DNA from 4 places in the Exiguobacterium sp. U13-1 genome. Region 1 is predicted to be linked to each of the others. Evidence: riboswitches for the same ligand, from Rfam matches in the RefSeq annotation. Region 1 holds a riboswitch; each other region holds the start of a gene.

Evidence for each region. Region 1 has a riboswitch for S-adenosylmethionine ahead of msrA (peptide-methionine (S)-S-oxide reductase MsrA). Riboswitches for the same ligand answer to the same signal wherever they lie in the genome.
Region 2: another riboswitch for S-adenosylmethionine. It lies ahead of ESP131_RS00495 (alpha/beta hydrolase); the one in region 1 lies ahead of msrA (peptide-methionine (S)-S-oxide reductase MsrA).
Region 3: another riboswitch for S-adenosylmethionine. It lies ahead of ESP131_RS15025 (methionine ABC transporter ATP-binding protein); the one in region 1 lies ahead of msrA (peptide-methionine (S)-S-oxide reductase MsrA).
Region 4: another riboswitch for S-adenosylmethionine. It lies ahead of metK (methionine adenosyltransferase); the one in region 1 lies ahead of msrA (peptide-methionine (S)-S-oxide reductase MsrA).

What each region holds. Positions count from the first base shown of each region.
Region 1 is NZ_CP015731.1:871,198-877,036, forward strand. It holds gene ESP131_RS04520 (Crp/Fnr family transcriptional regulator) at 1-471, shown strand, start outside; gene ESP131_RS04525 (DMT family transporter) at 484-966, shown strand; gene ESP131_RS04530 (MFS transporter) at 1,019-2,239, opposite strand; gene ESP131_RS04535 (winged helix-turn-helix domain-containing protein) at 2,254-2,850, opposite strand; gene msrA (peptide-methionine (S)-S-oxide reductase MsrA) at 3,081-3,611, opposite strand; SAM riboswitch class I at 3,707-3,810, opposite strand; gene ESP131_RS04545 (M20 metallopeptidase family protein) at 3,873-5,051, opposite strand; gene ESP131_RS04550 (putative quinol monooxygenase) at 5,129-5,422, shown strand; gene ESP131_RS04555 (C40 family peptidase) at 5,480-5,839, opposite strand, start outside.
Region 2 is NZ_CP015731.1:99,493-105,331, reverse strand. It holds gene ESP131_RS00510 (type B 50S ribosomal protein L31) at 1-227, shown strand, start outside; gene ESP131_RS00505 (DedA family protein) at 263-913, opposite strand; gene ESP131_RS00500 (thymidine kinase) at 1,097-1,711, shown strand; gene ESP131_RS00495 (alpha/beta hydrolase) at 1,794-2,552, opposite strand; SAM riboswitch class I at 2,620-2,721, opposite strand; SAM riboswitch class I at 2,971-3,074, shown strand; gene ESP131_RS00490 (methionine ABC transporter ATP-binding protein) at 3,161-4,189, shown strand; gene ESP131_RS00485 (methionine ABC transporter permease) at 4,179-4,829, shown strand; gene ESP131_RS00480 (MetQ/NlpA family ABC transporter substrate-binding protein) at 4,849-5,667, shown strand; gene ESP131_RS00475 (M20 family metallopeptidase) at 5,690-5,839, shown strand, end outside.
Region 3 is NZ_CP015731.1:2,896,350-2,902,188, forward strand. It holds gene ESP131_RS15010 (MDR family MFS transporter) at 1-65, opposite strand, end outside; gene ESP131_RS15015 (MetQ/NlpA family ABC transporter substrate-binding protein) at 145-978, opposite strand; gene ESP131_RS15020 (methionine ABC transporter permease) at 1,011-1,676, opposite strand; gene ESP131_RS15025 (methionine ABC transporter ATP-binding protein) at 1,673-2,695, opposite strand; SAM riboswitch class I at 2,772-2,876, opposite strand; gene ESP131_RS15030 (bifunctional cystathionine gamma-lyase/homocysteine desulfhydrase) at 2,934-4,100, opposite strand; gene ESP131_RS15035 (PLP-dependent cysteine synthase family protein) at 4,093-5,016, opposite strand; gene ESP131_RS15040 (S-ribosylhomocysteine lyase) at 5,013-5,477, opposite strand; gene ESP131_RS15045 (class I SAM-dependent methyltransferase) at 5,481-5,839, opposite strand, start outside.
Region 4 is NZ_CP015731.1:2,839,173-2,845,011, reverse strand. It holds one part of gene ESP131_RS14745 (IS3 family transposase) at 1-403, shown strand, start outside; gene pckA (phosphoenolpyruvate carboxykinase (ATP)) at 570-2,138, opposite strand; SAM riboswitch class I at 2,373-2,499, shown strand; gene metK (methionine adenosyltransferase) at 2,628-3,836, shown strand; gene ESP131_RS14730 (GNAT family N-acetyltransferase) at 3,975-4,463, shown strand; gene ESP131_RS14725 (alpha/beta fold hydrolase) at 4,542-5,246, shown strand; gene ESP131_RS14720 (tRNA 5-(aminomethyl)-2-thiouridylate-methyltransferase MnmM) at 5,297-5,839, opposite strand, start outside.

The DNA.
Region 1 (5,839 bases):
TTCAAGACACCTCTGACGGTGATTGGTGACGCCGAATTCATCAATGAACGGGAAGTGTTGAATACGGTCGAAGCGGTGACCGACGTCGAGGTGTTGAGCGTGCCATATGCGATTTTACGCGAGCACAATACGACGAACGTCTTTCTGCAATTCCTATTACGGACGATCACAGCAAAATGGTATGCCGACTCGAAATCAGCGTCGCACCATGTGTTGTATACCGTCGAGGAGCGATTTGCGGGATATTTGTTGTCGATTGCTTCTGAAGCCAGTGACAGTTTATTTTATCAGGAGATGCGGACGTCGAACTTACATGACGTCGCTGACTGGCTTGGAACGAGTTATCGTCATCTCAACCGTATCATCACGAAATTATGTGAAGAAGAGATTCTCGTTCGACGACGCGGGAAAATCATCATCGTCGATCTGGAGCGGATTCGCGAGAAGGCGAACGGTAACAGCTATGAGTAAGGAGGAACGAACATGGTAATGGGCATCGTGTGTGCCGTGTTGGCAGGGATGTTGATCAGTTTACAGACGGTACTGAATGCTCGGATGAGTGACGCGTTCGGTGCATGGGCGACAACGACGCTGGTCTTCTTCGTCGGTTTCGTCGGAGCAAGTGTCACCTATGTCCTGTTTCGTGGTGGAACGATTGGGCAAATCCAAAACGTATCGCCGCTCTATTGGTTCGGCGGACTCGTCGGTGTTGGTGTCGTCTTTTGTGTCATGCGTGGAATTCAGTTGCTTGGTCCATCCGTCGCGATTTCTGTCGTTCTGATTTCGCAGTTAAGCTTTGCTCTCGCTGTCGATACGTTCGGTTGGTTCGGTTTACCACAAATTGATTTATCGTTCGGTCAGCTCATCGGTCTCGCCGTCATGGTATGCGGGATCTTTGTCTTGAAGCGGTATCAAGTCGTAGCACCAGAAGAGAAGGCGAAGGATCAGGTAGAACGTGTTTCATAATAATCGAATGCAGAATGAGGACAGTGGAATTTCAATCCACTGTCTTTTTTGACTAGTCTTCTACTTGAATAATACGTTTTCTGAAATAGAGTGAGAAAACAAGGATAAGAAGACCACTGTACAACATGATCGTCGTGATCGAAACGTGAAACGACAGTAAAAACGAGAGGAGCGCGTAAGATAATGGAACGAGACCGTTTGACGCTGCGTTGACGACACTCATGACACGTCCCATCGTCTGTTCCGCACACTGAGACTGGATGAACGTAATGAAGCGAATATTGATGATCGAAGAAAGGACACCAAGTGATAAAAGGATGATCAGGTACAACAACATCTGCTGGGCTTGGCTAAGCAGGAAGAGAAGCAGACCTAAGGCACCAATCAATCGGACCGATGAGGTAAGCTTAATTTCTTTCATCTGCGCAAAACCACTCCAGAGCGCCCCTCCGAGCATTCCCATTTGATAAGCCCCTTGCATATAACTTAAATCCATCGCACTTCCCTGAAGCACATCATGAACGAGTAGTGGAATTCCGAGTAAGAGTGGTCCAAAGAAAAAGAAATTGACACAGATGATAAGAAAAAGTGTCTGCTTGAGTTGCTGAAAGTGAAAGACGTAATGCAGCCCTTCTTTTAGTTCGAAGAGCGCTGAATGCTGAAGCGATCGCTTGATCTTAGATTCACGAATACCATACGTGAAAAGAAGTGTCAGACAGAGTGTCCCGAAAATCACAAGAAAGACGTACGAGTAAGAGGAATAGCTGAGGATGACTCCACCAAGAATCGGACCTGAAAAAAGGGCGATTTGATTAGATGTCTGAATCAGTGAATTGGCTTTAGTGAGCTGTTCTTTCGGAACGAGTGTAGGCAGTAAGGAAGCATTCGCCGGCGAAAAAAATGCATCCACACTACCAAACAGCAAGGCGAATCCTAAAATCGTCAGCAACGTAAGCTGATCGGCATGAAGTAAAACGAGAAGACAAAGAATGAAACTGATCCGTAGACCGCTCGAGATACGCATGATCGTTGAACGTTTATAGCGATCGGATAAGACGCCACCGAATAACATGAGAAAAATACGGGGTAACAAGGTAGCCATGAGGACGAATCCAAGATAGGATGCTTGGTTTAACGTATGGATGACATACCATTGTTCAACAAACAGATACATCGATAACGAAAGGGCAGAGCACATACCGGACCCCCATAAAAATAAAAAGGATCGATTTTTAAACAGCGAGTGTTGCATATCCATTTCAACAGGTAGCATGGGGCACCTCCGATTTAAACCTCGTCATTCTCAAACAGTGGTTCATCAATTGCTAAAGCAGTCGTCATGATGTAAAAGTGCTTTTGATCTTTTTCGTCAGGTGGAGACTGTGTGAACTCGTCTAATAAAGCACGATATTTTGTAGCAAACCGTTGAAAGTCGGCTTCAGACATCGTTAGTTCCTTTTGAAGCGATAAGCTCATCCAGTCCTCGACGTTCGAAGATACGGGAGCAAAAGCAGCTGTCGGAGCCGTAAGGACGCGTGTCTTTGCCCGGTCGAGTACCTCAAGATACGACTGCCGAGTCGCCTCTTTTGTCTCGACGAAGTTCAGAAGGTGATCAGCAGGAATGTATCCTCGGGCAATCGCTTGGTAATATTTCAACAAGTTGCCGCCCTGTTCTTCTGTCCGGACGAGGCGAATTAAGTCATGCTTTTCAAGTTCCCGTACATGATAAAGGACCTTCGCGCGGGATAACGTCAGCAAGTGGGCTAACTGATGCACCGTATGCGGTTTTTCGACGAGAAACATAAGAATTTTTGTTCGTAATGGATCACTGATCACCTTCAATTGTTCATAGCTGCTCAGTATATGAATCGCTTTTTGTTCCATCCAATCATCTCCTTTTTAACTGGTTAATTTTTGTTAACCGTAAAACAAAAGGCTTCATTTGTAAACGATTACAAATTTATGCAAGGGTGACGCAAAGGACAAAGCAGTTGGTTTACATACAAAAAACTGACTCCAATGACATCTCGGTCATCCTCCACTTTCTACTGGAAAGTAGGGGAAGAACGAGATGCTTGAAATCAGTCTCAGCTACTGTGTATGGTTCGAGGTGATTAGACCGTCGTCGTATCTTTCCATTCTTGCTCGATGAAGGCATCGCGACCAGAAGCAGCACGATCTTTTTTATAGTGTTCTGGATTTTTCTTATGGAAGTCTTGATGGTACTCTTCCGCCGGATAAAACTCAGAAGCGGCATCGATCCGCGTCACGATCGGTTGTTTGAAACGATTGCTTGCAGCAAGAGCGTCACGAGAAGCGATCGCTGCTTCATGCTGAGCATCCGTATGATAGAAGATTGCTGGTGCGTACTGCGTGCCGCGATCTTGGAACTGACCGTCTGCATCCGTCGGATCCGTTTGTGGCCAGTAGAGTTCGAGCAGACGCTCGTACGGGAACAGACTCGGATCAAACGTGATTTGAACGACTTCGAGATGTCCTGTCGTTCCTGTTTTAACTTGCTCGTATGTCGGGTGATCGACGTGTCCACCCATGTAACCTGATACGATTCCCTCGATTCCTGGTAATTCTTCAAACGGTGTCACCATACACCAAAAACATCCACCTGCAAATGTTGCTTTTTCCATCCGTATCTTCCTCTCCGTGGGAAATTCCCATTGTATGTCTGACAGCGAGAAAAACGAAAACGACTCCTTCGCTTGGTTGCAAAAGGAGTCGCCGCTTTTTATCAACCAAAGCTTTCGCTTTGCTGGTCGTAGCACCTTGCTATGCGCAGGTTGCTGGGACGTCATCGATCCAGATCTCTCGGTCCACTCTTGATAAGGGTATATGAAGTTGATGTCATTCGTTATCATTGTTGTGATGATACCATTCACAAAGAAAAAAAGTCAATCCTTAGGTTTCAAGGCACGTAAAACGGTCGCTCCGAGTGTTTTCGCACCAACCAACAACGCCTGTTCGTTGATCTCGTACTGCGGATGATGTTGCGGATGATTGACGCGACCGTCCGTATATCCGGAGCCGGTGAAGAAATAACTACCCGGTACGTGCGTTAAGTAATGTGCGAAGTCATCCGCCGCCATCATCGGTGTGAGTGACCGGACAGATGCTTCCGGTAAGAAAGAAGCGGCTTCCTGAACGAGTTTTGTCTCGTCCGGATGATTCCAAAGCGCCGGGTAACCCGTCGTGAAGTCAATCGAATAGGTGGCACCGATGCCGGCACACGTTGTTTTGGCGATAAGGTCGACTTCTTGTCGGAGCTGATGTCGTAGTGTCTCGTTGAACGTCCGAATCTCCCCGACGATGCGTGCTTCACCTGTGACGATGTTCGGAGCCGTTCCCGCATGGAAGGACCCGATCGCAAGGACAGCGGGTTCGAACGGATCGACCCGTCGACTGACAAGGTGTTGGAGGTTACAGACCAGTTGTGCACCGGCGACAAGCGCATCTTTTGTTTTGTGCGGTGCCTGGGCATGCCCGCCTTGACCGTGAACGATGATTTCGAATTCATCGATCGCGCATAATGTATGTCCTTCTCGAAAACCGATCGTACCGACCGGTAAATCATTTTCGAGATGTGTCTCGAAGATCGCATCGACGCCTTCGAGGACACCGGCTTCAATCATTTGGATCGCGCCACCGGGAAAGACCTCTTCACCATGCTGGTGGATGATTCGAATCGTTCCTTGCAATTGATCCCGTAATGGATAGAGTGTAGCAGCAAGGGCCATCACCATCGCCGTATGCCCATCGTGTCCACATGCATGCATGACACCAGGGTGAATCGACCGGAAAGCGAGTGTCGTCTCTTCTTGAAGCGGTAAGGCATCAAAATCTGCACGAACAGCAATCGTCGGACCAGGTTGTTTGCCTTCGATCGTCGCGACGACACCACGACCTCCGACGGCTGTTTCGTGAGGGATGCCCTGCTCCGCATAAAAGTTTGCAATCCGTTCTTGTGTGCGGACTTCCTGGAAAGAGAGTTCCGGATGTCGATGAAAATCACGACGTAACGCGATCATCGTGGGTTCGAATTGTTCAAGTGCTTCAAAAAGTTTAGTTTGCATCTTCAGGCTCCTTTGACGTGTGTCTTTTCGTGAAAATGGGTACAGATACAGGTAATCACGAAAGGGGATAATGAAACATGGGAGAAATCGTCGTCAACGCTGTACTTACAATCAAAGCAGGACTTGCGGATCAAGTCTTCCCGATTCTACAAACGGTCTATCATGCCTCACAAAAAGAAGAAGGGTGCTTACGTTATTCCTTACATCAATCGATCGAGGATGAGCATCAATTCATGCTGTATGAAGTGTATCGTGATGAAGAGGCACTTGAAGCGCATATCGCATCCGATCACTATAAAGCCTACCGTGAACAGATCGAGTTATACTTGATGGATCGACAAGTAACGAAATACGTCGAGATGACATTTTAACGTATTGCGATAAGAAGAGACGAACCCGTCGATTTCGACGGATTCGTCTTTTTTGTCTTACATCGATTTAAATCCGAGGAAATGCTCTTGCCAACGCGGTTCGTAAATCGAGTTGATTTGAAGTTGTGAACCGCCTGCATGGATGAAGTGTTCGCTATCGAGCATGATTCCGATATGCGATGGACCATCTGTATAAGTGTTCTGGAAGAAGACGATATCCGAGCGTTTACCGCTTGCAATACTCGTCCGGCGATTCGTAAAGAAAGCACCGTACCAGTAGCCACGAACGTTCGTCCGACCACCGTATTTTCCAGCCTTGTTCGTCGCGTAGTGAATCAAACCGGAACAGTCAAAACCACCGTTCACGGCATCTTGCGAACCCCATGTGTATGGTGTGCCGATATGTTGGACTGCTGC
Region 2 (5,839 bases), 770 kb from region 1:
CTAACTACAACAAAGTAGTATTTATGGATTCAACGACTGAGTACAAATTCTTAAGCGGTTCTACTCGTTCTTCGAACGAAACAATCACTTGGGAAGATGGTAACGAGTACCCACTCATCCGTGTGGATGTGTCTTCAGACTCGCACCCATTCTACACAGGTCGTCAAAAGTTCAACGCGGCAGATGGTCGTGTCGATCGCTTCAACAAAAAATACGGCCGCAAGTAATTACTTGTCGGTTCTTAAAAAACAGCCTGCCTCCATTACGGAAGCAGGCTGTTTTTGTATAGACTGAATTGTGAACGGTAAGCGAGATACGTCTTCAAGACGAACGAGAAGGCGATTCCACCGGCGATTCCAGTTAAATACGGCATGACTTCCGGATGTGCCAAGATATAATCCATGACTTTGTGGAACGAGAGATGACGACCGACGAAGTAGCCGGCACCTAAGAACACGCTGATCCAAATCAACGCACCTGTATACGCGTAACTTGCAAACACGCGAAATGGCATTTTCGAGACACCTGCAAAAAAGGCAGAGAGTTGGCGGAGACCGGGTATGTAGTAACCGATGATCAAGACCGATTTTCCGTAACGACGAAATCCGGCTTCAGCGGAAAGAATATGTTTTTCTGAGATGCGCATTTTCGGTCCGACACGATGCAGTAGTGGCATACCGAGTTTTAATCCGAGTAAATAGCTGATCGTCATCCCGATGCAACTACCGGCGTAAGCGGCGAGAATCGTACCGACGAGTGGTAGATTGCCTTGATGCATCCAAAAACCGGACAGGACGAGTAGGGTCTCATCAGGAACCGGCAATCCCACGATACCACCTGCGAGAAGGACGGAGAGACCAAGGGCACCATATTGGTGCAGGATGTCATGTAAGAGATGATGAATCGGGGACACCTTCTTTCGTGAGAGTCTTCTTCTTCAGTGTACAGGAAATAGGGGACGGTTGGAATGAAAGGACAAAAATTCTAGGTAAAGAAAAAATGAATTTTGATTTCCGGAAGTCAACCCTTTTTCTCGATACCGTTTCGGGCTATACTCGTTAAAGTGACTATTTTTAGAGGACGGTGTCGGACGATGATGCATGTAATAAATCAGTACGGCTGGATCGAAGTAATTTGTGGCAGTATGTTTTCCGGGAAATCGGAAGAGTTGATTCGTCGTGTTAGACGGGCGCAGTACGGCAAACTGCCCGTTCAAGTATTCAAGCCGGCAATCGACGACCGGTACCATGAAGAGCATGTCGTCTCTCATATCGGCAACTCCGTCGTGGCGATTCCGATGGCGACGAGTCGCGATCTCTACGCAGCAGTAGCGGAGGAAACACAAATCGTCGGAATCGATGAAGTTCAATTCTTTGATGATGAGATCGTACAAGTCATCGAAGCACTCGCACAAGACGGAAAACGCGTCATTTGTGCAGGCCTTGATCAAGATTTCCGGGCAGAGCCATTCGGCAAGATGCCGGAATTACTGGCGCGCGCAGAATTCGTGACGAAGCTGCAAGCCATCTGTCTTTCCTGTGGTGATCCGGCTTCCCGGACACAACGGTTGATTGATGGAAAACCAGCGAACTACGATGATCCGATCATCCTAGTCGGCGCTTCAGAGTCGTATGAGCCACGGTGCCGCCATTGTCATGAGGTGCCTGGAAAACCGAAGCCGCTCCAATCGGTGCAGCATCAAGAAAGATAAATAAAAAGACGAGCCGATGATGGTCGTCCTTTGATCTCACAGCTATTCGCTTCTACTTGGAAACGAATAGCTGTTTTTTTTATTATCCTGTTTCCTGTGAGAATCGGCTTGAGCGTTCGATGAAGTGGATTGTCTCACGAACGATCAAATCCTGATCATGATCGAGTGTCGCGACGTGATACGAGTTGAGTAAACAGTAGCTGCGTTTATCATTCGTCCCGATATGCTGATGTAGATAATCCGAGCTCGACGGCGGAACGACGTGATCCGTCGCCGAGTAAAGAATCAATGTCGGAAGAAGGATCGATCCAAGACGTCCTTTCGTCTCATCCATCAGACGGACGAGTTCGAACGCACAACGGCTCGGAACGAGATCATAGATGATTTCGAAAGCAGACCGTTTGATGTCCGGTGCTCCTTCCGGTAAATACTGTGGACCGTCCTCGAACGAAAGTGCTTCATAGGATGGAACGGAGAGTGCAGCATTGATCGTAATGATGCCGGCAAACGGAATCCCGTCAGCGGCGAGCGATAACGCGAGCGTCGCACCCATCGATTGACCGATGACGAAGACTTGATCGCATGTTTCTTGTAAACGTTCATAGCCGTCTTGCAGGCTTTGCTTCCAACATCGAGCAGTCGATTGTTCAAACTCGCGGACGTTCGTTCCATGTCCACGTAAGCGCGGGGCATAGACGGTAAAACCTTCAGCGGCGAATGCCTCACCGACGTCCCGGACACTTTGCGGAGTGGCGTTAAAACCATGACAGATTAGAATACCAATCGGTCCACCTTGAAAATAAAACGCTTCAGCACCAGTCAATACAGGATAGTTCATCATTACTCTTTTTCCTCCATTCATGAAAAAAACTCGTCGACGTCACTGCTTGGACGCCCACGAGTTTTTCACCGTATCATCCAAAGCCGCGCTTTGCTGGTCGGAGCACCTTACAGATTGCAGGTTGCCGTGAAGTCATAGAGCCAGGTCTCTCGTTCACTCTTGATAAATATCATATTGGAATTGTCGGATTAATCATTGAGACGATGGTAGCACGACCAAAAATGACTTGTCAAATCGTTCTTGACGAATCACGATTCGTTCATTAAGCTAATCCATAACTTGTCAATCAATCGATATGCGTCAAATGGATTATTTTTGCAAAGTTGGTTGACTTTTAAAGGTTCGACCCGTAATGTAAAAATTAGTTTTACGACATAAGCAACAACGCAACACCACACATACGAATTTCATACCGCAATACTTATCCAGAGAGGTGGAGGGACTGGCCCTACGAAACCTCGGCAACAGACTCATTATGAGCACTGTGCCAATTCCATCAGACAGATGTCTGAGAGATGAGTGGAGTGGATTCTGCCACTGTGCGGATCCAGGTCTCTTCTTGTTTCTCAAGAAGGGACCTTTTTTGTTGAATGAAGGGGGAAAACGGAATGATCGCATTTCATCAAGTCAAAAAAACGTACGTCACGAAGGATCAGACGATCGCAGCGCTCGACGGTGTCGACCTGACGATCGAAAAAGGCGAAATCTTTGGTGTCATCGGCTTTAGCGGTGCCGGAAAAAGTTCACTGCTCCGCTGTGTCAATCTGTTAGAACGACCAACATCAGGAACGGTGACGGTCGATGGGGAAGATTTAACGCAACTGTCTCCGAAAAAATTACGCCAAGCAAAACAACGGATTGGAATGATCTTTCAGCACTTCAATCTATTGAATGCGAACACAGTATTTACGAATGTCGCAAAGCCACTCGTTCTCGCAGGCGTCAAGAAAGATGAGATTCGCCGCCGAGTGACGGAGTTGCTCGAATTCGTTGATCTCGCGGACAAGGCGGATCATTATCCAGATCAATTGTCCGGTGGACAGAAACAGCGTGTTGGCATCGCCCGGGCACTGGCGACGCAACCTTCCGTCCTCTTATGTGACGAAGCGACATCAGCACTTGATCCCCAGACGACGCATCATATTCTCCAGTTATTAAAACGCATCAATGCGGAGTACGGGATCACGATTCTCTTGATCACCCACGAGATGGGCGTCATCCGGGAGATTTGCGACCGGGTCGCCGTCATCGAAGCTGGAAAGTTGATTGAGTCAGGAACGGTCTTCGACGTCTTTTCAAGCCCTCAGACCGAGACGGCAAAAAACTTCGTCCGGTCCGTCATGCATGACGAAATTCCAGCATCGATTCGTCAGTTGATCGAGTCGCGAAATGCACATCCAATCTATAAGATTCATTTTCTCGGACATCACACGGGGCAGCCGCTCTTATCGCAAGTCGCGAAACGCTTTGACGTCGATGTCAACATCTTGCACGGGAGCATCACAGAGTTGCAGGATACGCCGTTTGGCACCTTACTCGTCGAGTTGATCGGTGAGCCGGCTGAAGTAAAACGAGCGTTACACTATATCGATCAGGCACAGGTGACAGTCGAGGAGGTGCTTGCCCATGCTAGTTAATTACAGTGATATTTGGACGGCATTTTTGCAGACGATGACGATGGTATCCGTCTCACTCTTATTCTCGACTTTGATTGGCTTACCACTCGGTATCCTACTTGTCGTCACGCGAAAAGGAGCATTGCTTGAAAATGTCCCGCTGTTCACGTTCTTCAACAGTATCGTCAATATTTTCCGTTCGATTCCGTTCATCATCTTACTCGTCGCGATCATCCCGTTGACGCGCTTGATCGTCCAGACATCGATCGGAACCGAAGCCGCCATCGTCCCGCTCGTCTTTTACGCCGCACCGTACATGGCGCGTCTGATCGAGAGCTCGTTACTCGAAGTCGATAAAGGTGTTCTGGAAGCAGCAGAAGCGATGGGTGCGACACCGTTTCAAACGATTTTCCGCTTCCTCCTACCGGAAGCACTCGGTTCACTGATCCTGAACTTAACGATCGCGACGATTGGCTTGATCGGGGCGTCAGCGATGGCAGGTGCGATTGGAGGCGGTGGTCTCGGTGACTTAGCGATCACCTATGGTTATCAACGATTCGACACGAAAGTCATGATCATCACGGTCGGGATTCTCGTCATCTTAGTTCAAGGCTTACAGACGACAGGCAATATCGTCGCACGAAAAATCAGAAGACATTAATCAAGGGAGCGATTCAGCCATGAAAAAAGCAGTAGCAATTGGAGCAACACTAACGACGATTTTATTTGCCGGGTGCGCAGCATCAGGAGAAGACGAAAAGACGATCAAACTCGGTGTCAGCGGTTCAGACACACAAGTTTGGGACTATGTCGCGAAAAAAGCAGAAAAGGAGGGCATCAAAATCGAGCTCGTCAAGTTCTCCGATTATGTCCAGCCGAACATGGCACTGGCTGAGGGTGAGATCGACGCCAATGCCTTCCAGACGATTTCCTACTTCAACGCCTTCAAGAAGGAACACAAGTTGAAGCTGTCACCGATCGCGACGACCGTCATTGCACCGATGGGGATCTACTCGGATAAATACAAGGATGTCAAAGACATTCCGGTCGGCGGAAAAATCGCCGTTCCGAACGAAGCGACGAACATGGGGCGCGCCCTCTTGTTACTACAAGAAGCCGGTCTGATCAAGTTACCGGACGACTTCGACGGTAACGGTTCAGTCGATAAGATCGTCGAGAATCCGAAGAAACTGAAAATCGTTCCGATCGTCGCTGGGCAAACACCGCGCGTCTTACCGGACGTCGCGGCATCGATCATCAACAATGGCATTGCCGTTGATGCTGGCTTCAATCCAATCAAGGACTCGATCGTCCATGAGAACGAGACAGCAAAACCATACATCAATATCATCGCAACACGGACGGAAGACAAAAACAAAAAAGAATTGAAAAAAATCGCGTCGCTTTACCAACAAAAAGATGTCGCGGCTTTCATCAAAAAAGAATACAAAGGTAGTACGATCCCGACGTTCGTTCCACTAAGCGACATCGGCGAATAAATTCAAAAGGAGAGTGGACTATATGACGACACCAGTACGCACGACATGGGTAGAGACGATTGAACAAGACATCGAACAAAAACGAGAATCGTATCTTGAGACGAGTCACCGGATTCATGCGACACCGGAAATCGGGAACGAGGAATTCTTTGCTTCGCGGCTCCATGCGGAA
Region 3 (5,839 bases), 1.2 Mb from region 1:
CGCGAGAAAAACGTTCCAAACAAGACCCCGAGTGTCAACGGATGCAGTTGACGAATGCGTTGCATATGATTCCCCCTAACCCCTGTTTCAGACAAATGAAAAGCATCCTTCCATTATATAGGAAGGATGCCGGTTTCGGTGAACTTATTTGCTGACTGGAACGACCGCACCTTTGTACTTGTCGAGGATCCAATCTTGGTTTTTCTTCTCGTGCAGAACGTCAAGAAGTGCTGTGACACGCTTGTCTTTCTCATCGCCGTCACGTGTGACGATGATGTTGACGTATGGTGACGACTCATCTTCTGATGCGATCGCATCTTTCAACGGGTTCAGACCGTTATCGATCGCATAGTTCGTGTTGATGAGGACGGCGTCGCCTTCATTGTTTTTGTAGGCTTGCGGAAGAAGTGATGCTTCGATGTTCGTCTTGAACTTGAGTTTCTTCGGGTTCTCCGCGATATCACCGAGTTGTGCATCTGTCGTTTTACCGTCTTTGAGTTTAATCAATCCTTCGTTTTGAAGGAACGTCAAGACACGACCGCGTTCCGCGACGTTTGAGCTCGTCAGGATCGTTGCACCGTTTGGCAACTTATCGAGTGACTTGTATTTCTTCGAGTAGATACCGAGTGGTTCAACGTGAACGCCACCTGCGTTCGCGAACTTATATGATTTGTTTTCTTTCTCTTGTTGCTCGAGATACGGTACGTGCTGGAAGTAGTTTGCATCGATTTCTTTTGAAGCGAGCGCTTTGTTCGGAAGTACGTAATCTTGGAACTTCTTGATTTCAAGCTTGTAACCTTTTGCTTCGTATTCTTTTTTAACGTGCTCAAGAATCTCAGCGTGCGGTACGTTTGATGCACCAACGACGAGTGTTTTGTCGTCGCTACCTGATCCTGATGATTTTTCACCACATGCAGCAAGGCTGATTGCTAAAACGGATACAGCGGCAGTACCTACGAATTTTTTCCAAACTTTCATGAATGATTCCTCCAATATGAATAAAATTTGAATTAACGTTTATCGATTGCACGGATCAGCAAGTCACCAATGATTTGGATGACGAAGACGATCGCTAAGATTAAGAGTGTCGCAATGACGATGACATCGTTTTGAGAACGCTGGAATCCTTCGATGAAGGCCATGTCCCCAAGTCCACCTCCGCCGACTACTCCGGCCATTGCCGTATAACCGACAAGTGAGACGAGTGTGACCGTGATACCAGAAACGATGGCAGGCAACGCTTCCGGGATTAAGACTTTATAGATGATCTGGAACTTCGTCGCGCCCATCGATTCAGCTGCCTCGATGACACCTTTATCGACTTCGCGTAACGCGAGTTCAACCATCCGACCGTAGAACGGTGCAGCACCGAAGATCAGTGCCGGTAATGCTGCCGTTGGTCCGAGGAACGAACCGACGATTGCTGTCGTGAATGGAATCAATAAGATCAGTAAGATGATGAACGGAATCGAACGGAAAACGTTGACGACCAAGCTCAAGATTGAATAAAACGCCCGATTCTTGAATAATAACTCTTCGTTTGTTGCATACAATAATAGACCAATGATCAAACCGAGAACGAATGTCGAAACCCCAGCGATTGCCGTCATATAGACGGTACTGCCTGTCGCTTCCCACACCATGTCCCAGTCTAGGTTGTCAAAGAATGAAATCATCGGTGATCCACCTCCACTTCAACATCACTGGCTTGAAGCTTCGTGATGACCGCTTGTGTTGCTTCTGTTTCCCCAATCAACTGAATGAACAGTGTACCGAGTGCCCCTTCCTGTGATTGACCGACGTTTCCGCCGATGATATTGAACAGGACCGGTGAATCCTTCATGACTTCCGCGAGGATCGGGCTTTCCGCTGTCGATCCGACGAACGTCAACTGAACGATTTTACCGGTTGGGTACCGTTCGCGTAGTTTCGCGAACGTTAACTCGTTTTCTGACGGCGACGTCAATTGTTTGACGAATTCTTTCGTCATCGCTTGTTTCGGGTGACGGAAGACTTCCGCGACCGGACCTTGCTCAACGATTTTACCGGCTTCCATGACGGCGACCCGGTGACAGATTTTTTGAATGACGTGCATCTCGTGTGTGATCAAGACGATCGTCAGTTTCAGTTTCTGGTTGATGTCGACGAGTAATTCAAGGATCGAGTCCGTCGTCTTCGGGTCGAGTGCACTGGTTGCCTCGTCACATAAGAGAACGTCTGGGTTCGATGCCAGTGCCCGAGCGATACCAACACGTTGCTTTTGACCGCCGGATAATTGCGATGGGTAAGCTTTTTCTCGTCCGTCAAGACCAACGAGTTGAATCAGTTCCGCAACCCGTTCCTTGCGGCGAGCTTTTGGAAAGCCACCGAGTTCGAGCGGGAACATGATGTTCTCCTCGACTGTTCGTGACCAAAGTAAGTTGAAGTGCTGGAATACCATTGAGACATTCTTGCGGACGCCTCGTAATTCTTTTGGTTTCAGTGATGTCATTTCGACACCATCGATTTGGATCGAACCACTCGTTGGTGCTTCGAGCATATTCAGTAATCGGATCAGGGTCGATTTCCCTGCTCCGGAATAACCGATTATTCCAAAAATTTCGCCGCGCTCGATTGTCAGATCAACATTCGCGACGGCTTCGACTGCTCCGCGCTTTGAGCGATAAATCTTTCCTACGTCTTGTAAACGAATCACTACTGTCCCTCCTAAATAAAAAAGTGCGCGCGTTTTAGAGCAAACGCGCGCACTTTTCAGTACACAAAACCATTTGCTCTCATCTCCCAGACTTTTGTCTGCTGGAATTAGCACCACTTCGGATTAGATCCGCGGTTGCCGGGTTTCATCGGGCCAGTCCCTCCACCACTCTCGATAAGAGTTTCGGTATTAAGTTTGTAGAATATATTCTGAATATTAGCAGGGGTTATTTTTGTTGTCAAACAGTTTTTTCAGAAACTTTTTCGAGGAACGTGAAAGCACGTGTTAAGTCTTCTTTCAAATCTTCCGCATCCTCAAGTCCAACTGAAATCCGGACGAGACCGTCCGTGATGCCGAGTTCTGCCCGACGTTCTGCCGGGATCGACGCGTGCGTCATCCGTGCCGGAACCGAAATCAGACTCTCGACGGCACCAAGACTCTCAGCAAGTGTGAAGAAATGTGTCGCCTCGACGAGTTTTTCTGCGTTCGCTGCTGAACCGACATCAAAGCTGATCATCCCACCAAATCCAGTCGCTTGTTTCGCTTGGATCTCGTGACCAGGATGCGATGCAAGTCCTGGGTAGAAGATGTTCGAGACGATATCTTGCGCTTGTAAGAACGCGACGAGATCATGTGCTGTCTCTTCGATCGCATCCATCCGGATACCGAGTGTACGAAGACCACGGACGAGCAAGAAGCTGTCTTGCGGTCCAAGCACGCCGCCTGTCGAGTTTTGGATGAAGTGCATCTCTTCGCCGAGCGCATCATCTTTGACGACGACAAGTCCAGCGACGACGTCCGAGTGTCCGCCGATGTATTTTGTCGCACTGTGCAAGACGATGTCTGCACCGAGTGCGAGTGGTTGTTGATGATATGGTGTCGCGAACGTGTTGTCGACGACGAGTTTAAGATCGTGACGTTTTGCGATTGTTGCGATTGCTTCGATGTCCGTTACTTTCAACAACGGGTTCGTCGGTGTTTCAACGTAAACGATCTTCGTGTTGTCTTGAATCGCTGCTTCCGTCGCTGCAAGGTCCGTCGTATCGACGAATGTCACTTGGATGTTGAACTTCGGTAAGACGCGTTGCATCAAGCGGAACGTACCACCATAGACGTCATCTGTCATGACGATGTGATCACCAGACTCAAGCAAATGGAAGACGGCATGGATTGCTGCCATCCCAGAACCGAAGGCAAAACCACGTGCGCCGCCTTCAAGATCTGCAATCAATCGTTCGATGCTCGTCCGTGTCGGGTTCGCTGTTCGTGAGTATTCATATCCGTCCTTGAGTTGACCGATTTTATCCTGCTTGTATGTGCTTGTTTGATAGATCGGTGGTGTGACGGCTCCTGTTGCCCGGTCGACACCTGTTCCTCCATGAATCAATGCTGTCTTCTTACGCATGAGTTTCGTCCACCTTTTCAAAGATTTGTTGGCTTAAATAGCGTTCGGCACTGTCTGCGAAGACGGTGACGATCGTACTGCCGGGGTGACGCTTTGCGATATCAAGCGCAGCAACGAGCGCTGCACCTGCTGAACTACCAACGAGTAATCCTTCGCGAGCGGCGAGTGTATGGACCGCATCAAACGCATCACGGTCAGAAATCGTATGAATCTCGTCAACGAGTTCACGCGGAACGAGACTTGGCCATTTTGCTGTTCCAATGCCTTCCGTCTTGTGCGGACCGGCTGGACCACCGTTTAAGACGGAGCCTTCCGGTTCGACGATTGCTGCTTTTGTACCGAGACGTTGTTTTAAGAAGTCCGCTGTTCCGGCGAACGTACCACCTGAACCACAACCGGCAACGAACCAGTCGATGTGCGGCAAGTCCGCAATCAGCTCAGGACCGAGTGTCCGCTGATACGTGACTGGGTTCTCTTCGTTTTCGAATTGTAACGGAACGTAACTGTTCGGAATTTCCTGACCGAGTTCTTTTGCCCGGTCGATCGCCCCTTGCATATCGAGTTCAGTTGGCGTGTTGACGACGGTTGCGCCGAGTGCCCGCATCAACGTCTGCTTTTCCTGACTGAATTTTTCCGGAACGACACAGATGACTTGGAGATCGTATTTTTTAGCGGCGAGCGCCAAGCCGATGCCGGTATTCCCGGCTGTCGGCTCGATGATCGTACCGCCTGGTGTCACATGTCCGTTTTCGATTGCTGCATCAACGAGTTGAATGCCAAGGCGGTCTTTGACGCTGCCCCCAGGGTTCATCCATTCGAGCTTCGCCAAAATGCGCGTACCAGCAGGCAAATCGAATGAAGTGATCTCGTAGAGTGGTGTGTTTCCGACGAGGTCGCGGACGTTGTTCGCGATCATCCGAAGACGATGTCCCATTCATCACGACCGGCAAGCATTTTCTCGGCATAGTGCTTCGCTCCTTTGAGGTCATGTGCGCTCGCAAATCCACATTGGACTTCGTTTTGCGCTGGAATCTCTTCTGCTGCGAGGACGTCATTCAATGTTTTCTCAACGAGTTCGCTCATTTTTTCGACCGAGTCGAAGTTCATCATCGCCATGTAGAAACCTGTTTGGCATCCCATTGGCGAGACATCAATGACATCATCCGAGTAGTTGCGGATGTTTTCAGCAAGTAAGTGCTCGAGTGTGTGCATCGCACGCATCGGCATTTGCTCAACGTTTGGTTGCGTGAAACGGATATCGTATTTGACGACTTGGTCGACTTTACCTTCTTTATAACCCGCGACGCGGATATAAGGTGCTTTGACTTTCGTGTGATCCAGGTTAAAGCTTTCGACGTTCATTTTTTGAAGTGCCATGATTTATTCCCCCATTTTCTCGGCTTCTACGAGCCAGACGAAGTGATTGTATTGTATAAATTTAACAGTGAATCCCCGTGCTGTAAACAATTCTTCCATGACTGGAATCAAAGGGTAGAACTCGCGTTCGAGATCTTCCGCTAACGCATCGAACCCTTGAGCACGTGCTTCGCGTATCGTTTGCAAGCGTGCCTCTTCTGAGACGAACATCGTATCCGCGTAGACGATTTTTCCGTCTGCCGGTAAATGTGATGCCATCAGTTCGATTGCTTCTCCCTTTTCCTCATCCGTTAGATGATGAAACGCATACGTGGAGACGAAACTGCGTGCTTCCTTCGCTTCGAACGAGAGGAAGTGACCAT
Region 4 (5,839 bases), 1.2 Mb from region 1:
TAATAACGAAATCATCGCATACAAGTTATACGAGCATCAACAAACGTCTCTTGTGATTGATACGTTGAAGATAGCGCTTGAGAATCGAAACTATCCCGAAGGGGTCATCCTTCATTCGGACCAAGGAAGTGTTTATACGTCATACGCCTTTCAAGAATTCGTTAAAAGGAATCACCTAACAAGCAGCATGTCTCGTAGAGGAAACTGTTGGGACAACGCAGTTATCGAATCGTTCCACTCTAATTTAAAGTCCGAGGAATTCCAGTACGTCAAATTTAATTCACTAAGAGACCATGAGGTCTCTGAACGCGTTACTAATTACTTAAATTACTATAACGAAGAACGAATCCAAGAAAAATTAGGCTACCTGACACCGAAAAAATACGGTGTACAGGCAGCCTAATCAAGGTGTTTTATATGTGTCTCATATTGCTAGGTCAGTCTAAAGTGAAGTGCATGTTTTTCTTGATTGAGAAAAACGTGCACTTCTTTTTTTGTTAATCATGAATTAATTTCTTAAGAGATTTACCGATTTCTAAGCTTAAAAAAAGAGCCCGAGGGCTCTTTTTTTATAGACGTGGACCAGCTGACTTGATTGCATCTGTCGCACTTTCGAAGCGAAGGAAATTGTGTTGGAATTTCTCAGCAAGCGAACGCGCTTGTGTGTCGTATTCGTCCGGATTCGACCAGACGCGTACCGGATTGAGTAACTCGCTTGGAACACCTGGAACTTCAAGTGGCATATGAAGTCCGAAAATCGGATGTTCTTCTGTTGGAATCGTTGCAAGTGTACCGTTGACGGCAGCATTGACCATCGTCCGGGTGTAGGATAGCTTCATGCGGCTACCCGTACCGTAAGCACCACCCGTCCAGCCGGTGTTGACGAGATAAACGGTGACACCATGACGATCAATCAATTCGCCGAGCATCGTCGCATACTTTTCAGGCATGAGTGGAAGGAATGGTGAACCGAAGCACGTTGAGAACGTTGCTTCCGGCTCCGTTACACCACGCTCTGTTCCAGCGAGTTTTGATGTATAACCTGATAGGAAGTGATACATCGCTTGTTCTTTCGTCAACTTGCTGATCGGAGGCAAGACACCGTACGCATCAGCCGTCAAGAAGACGATCGTCTTCGGGTGACCAGCGCGTGATGGAACAGCGATGTTATCAATTGCTGTAATCGGATAAGCAGCACGCGTATTTTCCGTCAACGATGTGTCATCGTAATCAGGGTGACGTGTTTCATCAAGAACGACGTTTTCAAGAACCGTTCCGAAGCGGATTGCGTCAAAAATCTGTGGTTCTTTTTCACGTGACAGGTTAACCGTCTTCGCATAACATCCTCCTTCGATGTTGAAGACACCATCGTGTGACCAACCATGTTCGTCGTCACCAATCAATTGGCGGCTATCATCAGCGGAAAGGGTGGTCTTACCAGTCCCAGATAGACCGAAGAACAAGGCAACGTCACCTTCGTGTCCGACGTTTGCCGAACAGTGCATTGAAAGAACGTTTTCTTGTGGCAAGAGGTAGTTCATGACGGAAAAGATTGATTTTTTGATTTCGCCCGCATACTCCGTTCCACCAATCAAGACGATTCGGTGTTCGAACGACATGGCGATGAACGTCTCAGAGTTCGTTCCGTCAACGGTAGGATCTGCCTTGAAATGTGGTGCGTAGACGACCGTGAACGGTTCAAAGGCAGCCACTTCAGGATATTCGCGTAAAAAGAGTTGTTTGGCAAAGAGATTATGCCAAGCGTATTGTGTGAGCACACGGACCGGAAGGGTGAAGTGCGTATCTGCACCTGCTGCAGCTTCTGTGTAGTAGAGATGATCGGCTTCGTTCATGTAACGAAGAACCTTCTGCAACAATTGTTCAAATTTGTCTCCATCCATTGGTTGGTTAACGTGACCCCAATCAATGTGAGACTCGCAGGAAGAATCACGGACGATGAACTTATCTTTTGGTGAACGACCTGTAAATTTCCCCGTTTCTACAGATAATGCGCCGTTCTCAGCAAGGACACCTTCTTCGTTTCGAATCGCATGTTCGACAAGTTCAGCAACAGATAGTTGTTTGAACACATGCTCTTTCTTGAGTAGTTCTTCGATATTCAGGACCGTCATCGGCATCCTGACCCCACCTTTCCCCTACGTTGGTTTTGGCTCATCGTTTTTAGTATGACACATTTATTATATATGACATACTAAAGAGAGAGCAATCATTTTCTGGTGCTGATTTCTATTTATCTGGAAACGCTTTCAGCATTAACAGTTTAACATCTCTTTCAAAAAGTTTCGACTAGAATTTGAAACCTTGCTTGACAGAGTAGTTACAACTTTATATCATGTAATTCGTAACGGATACTCTTATTCTGAGCAGGTGGAGGGAACAAGGCCCGAAGAAACCCGGCAACCGTCCTACATTAATTCACATATTAATGAGGGAAAAGGTGCTCTCCTGAAGCGAAGTAAACACTTCGAACGATAAGAGGGTAAAGGAAGAACGCACAACCTTTCCCTGACCATTTTTTGGACTTGGAAAGGTTTTTTTCATTTTACCGTCCCACTCAACTAGGGGAAATGAGTACACCGTCAAATTCTTTTTTGGGAGGGTCATACATGACAAACCTTAATCGCCGACTTTTCACGTCGGAGTCAGTCACTGAAGGTCATCCAGATAAAATCTGTGACCAAATTTCGGATTCAATTCTTGATGCAATCCTCGCAGCGGATCCAAACGCACGTGTTGCGGCAGAAACTTCTGTTACAACAGGTCTCGTTCTCGTTGCAGGTGAGATCACGACATCCACTTACGTCGACATTCCAAAAGTCGTTCGTGAAACGATTCGTGAAATCGGTTATACACGCGCGAAATACGGTTTCGACGCGGACACGTGTGCTGTATTGACATCAATCGATGAGCAATCAGCAGACATCGCTCTTGGTGTCGACCAAGCGCTTGAAGCACGTGAAGGCAGCATGTCTGATGCTGAAATCGATGCTATCGGTGCAGGAGACCAAGGTCTCATGTTCGGTTACGCAACGAAAGAAACACCAGAACTCATGCCACTTCCAATCTCGCTTTCGCACCGTCTCGCACGCCGTTTGGCAGAAGTGCGTAAAAACGGTCAACTCGACTACCTTCGTCCGGACGGAAAAACACAAGTCACGGTCGAATACAACGAGAACAACGAGCCAGTTCGTGTCGATACGATCGTCATCTCGACACAACACGCAGAAGAAGTCACGCTTGAGCAAATCCAAGCTGACTTGAAAGAACACGTCATCACACCGGTCATCCCGGCTGAATACATCGACGCAGCAACGAAATTCTTCATCAACCCAACTGGTCGTTTCGTTATCGGCGGACCACAAGGAGATGCTGGATTGACTGGTCGTAAGATCATCGTTGATACGTATGGTGGATACGCACGCCACGGCGGTGGAGCATTCTCAGGTAAAGATCCAACGAAAGTCGACCGTTCAGCTGCATACGCAGCACGTTACGTCGCGAAGAACCTCGTTGCTGCAGGTCTTGCAGACAAAGCAGAAGTTCAACTTGCGTACGCAATCGGTGTCGCGCACCCAGTATCAATCGCGGTTGATACATTCGGTACAGGAAAACTTCCTGAAGCGCAACTCGTCGAATTGGTTGCTGAAAACTTCGATCTTCGTCCGGCTGGAATCATCAACATGCTTGATCTCCGTCGTCCGATCTATCGTCAAACAGCTGCATACGGTCACTTCGGTCGTACAGATGTTGAGCTTCCATGGGAGCAAACAGATAAAGCAGCAGTTCTTGAAGAACAAGCAAAACGTTTCGCATAATCAAAAAGTCCGAGAACCCTACGCGGGTTTTCGGACTTTTTTTGTTTACGGGGAACTTTGCAGGAAACGAATGTTTTTTCTAGAAGAGGGTAAAAGTACATGAGTCGATTCGTATGAATACAAAGGGGGGTTCCGATTATGGAAATACGCGAAGCTATTCCAGCTGATGCAGGACGTATTCATGACATTGCCGTCACATCTTGGTTGGATACGTATGCAGAAATCTATTCCGAACGTTCGAAAGCGCATTTCGTGCAGGAGGCGTATCCGCAAGAAGAAGTCGTTCGTGCGATCCGGACGGCGGAAGAAGCACGGGGAGAGTATTTTTATGTCGGAATCATCGACGAGGAAATCGTCGGTTTCATTCATGCTGTTGATGTTGAGGGAACGTGGGAGATCGTTCGTCTGTACGTCTTACCGAAATATCAGCAAAATGGTATCGGGCGACGTCTGATCCGTGAACTCGAACGACAAGGAGCCGTCCCACTCGAAGTCTACGTGGAAGCACGTAACTATAAAGCACGTCAGTTCTTGACCTCATTTGGTTTTGAAGAACTGAGTGAGATGACGGAAGAAGTCTTTGGGCAAGTAGAATCTGTCATTCGTCTTCGCCATGTCGCCTCGTGAAATCCGTCTTGGGACGGTTTCGATTGCGCTTGAAATAAGGTATCGTGAAAAGGAAGTATGAAGTGAAGAGGTGAGTTTGTGGTTGAACAACCAACAGGAATCATCGTATTAGTCTATCCGTTACAACTGCGTGCCCGTCCGAGTGAAGCTTTGATTCGGGTACTCGAACGAGAGTATGAAGTATTGCTCGTCGACGCGCCACGTCGTATCTCGTTTGAAGAACATGGTCAACTATTAAAAGAAGCATTACGTGAAGCCGGAAAACGTAAGTTACCGATTCATATCGTCGCCTGTAGCATGGGCGCACTCGTCGTCAATCGTCTGTTGCAAGAATATGAATTACCGGTCGCCAGTCTGTCGTTCATTTCACCGTTGTTTGATTGGCACCCTTCAAAACAACTCGGAGGCGTCAAACAAGTCTTCGCAAGTGCGTTCGATCGTTTCCGACCTGATGCGCCACTCGGTACGTTACCGTTTGGTCAAAGTACGGAAGATACTGTTCGTATCGGTGAACTGACCTATGCACAGTACCGGGAAATCGAAGAAGAGATCGTCGTACATGACGAGGAACGAAAAAAACTGCCGCGTGTGAACTTGGCTTGTTTTTATGCACCGGACGATCAATTCGCAGACGTCAAGTTGACGCTTGAAGTATGCCGGAAAATGGGTGGCGATCAGATTTACTTACAACGTCTACACGGATTTCCGCATTTTAGTTTCGAACGGTTGAACACACGGTTTGCAGAAAAATTAATGTTGTTCTTTAAGCTTGTTGAAGAATGAAATAACAAAAGTGATGCCTCTAAAAAAAGGCATCACTTTTTTGTGTCCAATCATCCGCGTACTTTTTTCTCGATTGCGATGATGAACGGTGGATGATTTTGTTGATTCAAGAAACGGTACTGAAGAACGGCGTAATCTTGCTGATCAAGGGCTGTCACGTAATCGAGGACGGCGTCGCGCTCTCGTTTTCCTTCCAGGTGACCGTGATAGACGACGAGGACGACAAGACCGCCGGGAGCGAGGACCGGGAGGAGGGCATCGAGTGCTTCGAGCGTCTCTTCACCTGTCGTTGTGATCGATTTGTCGCTTCCAGGCAGATATCCGAGATTGAAGACACCGGCACGAACGGGACGTTGTTCGTCCGAAAGACGGGCACCGACATGGATGTGGCTTTCATGATAAAGGTCGACGCGTGCTAACATTCCGGCTTCGTCGAGACGTCGCGTCGATTCCTCGATGGCTTGTGCCTGGACATCGAACGCAAGGACTCGACCTTCTGGACCGACGCATTCTGCTAAAAACTGCGTATCATGTCCATTTCCGGCAGTCATGTCGACGACGCAGTCTCCGGGCTCGATAACGGACTCGAGTAA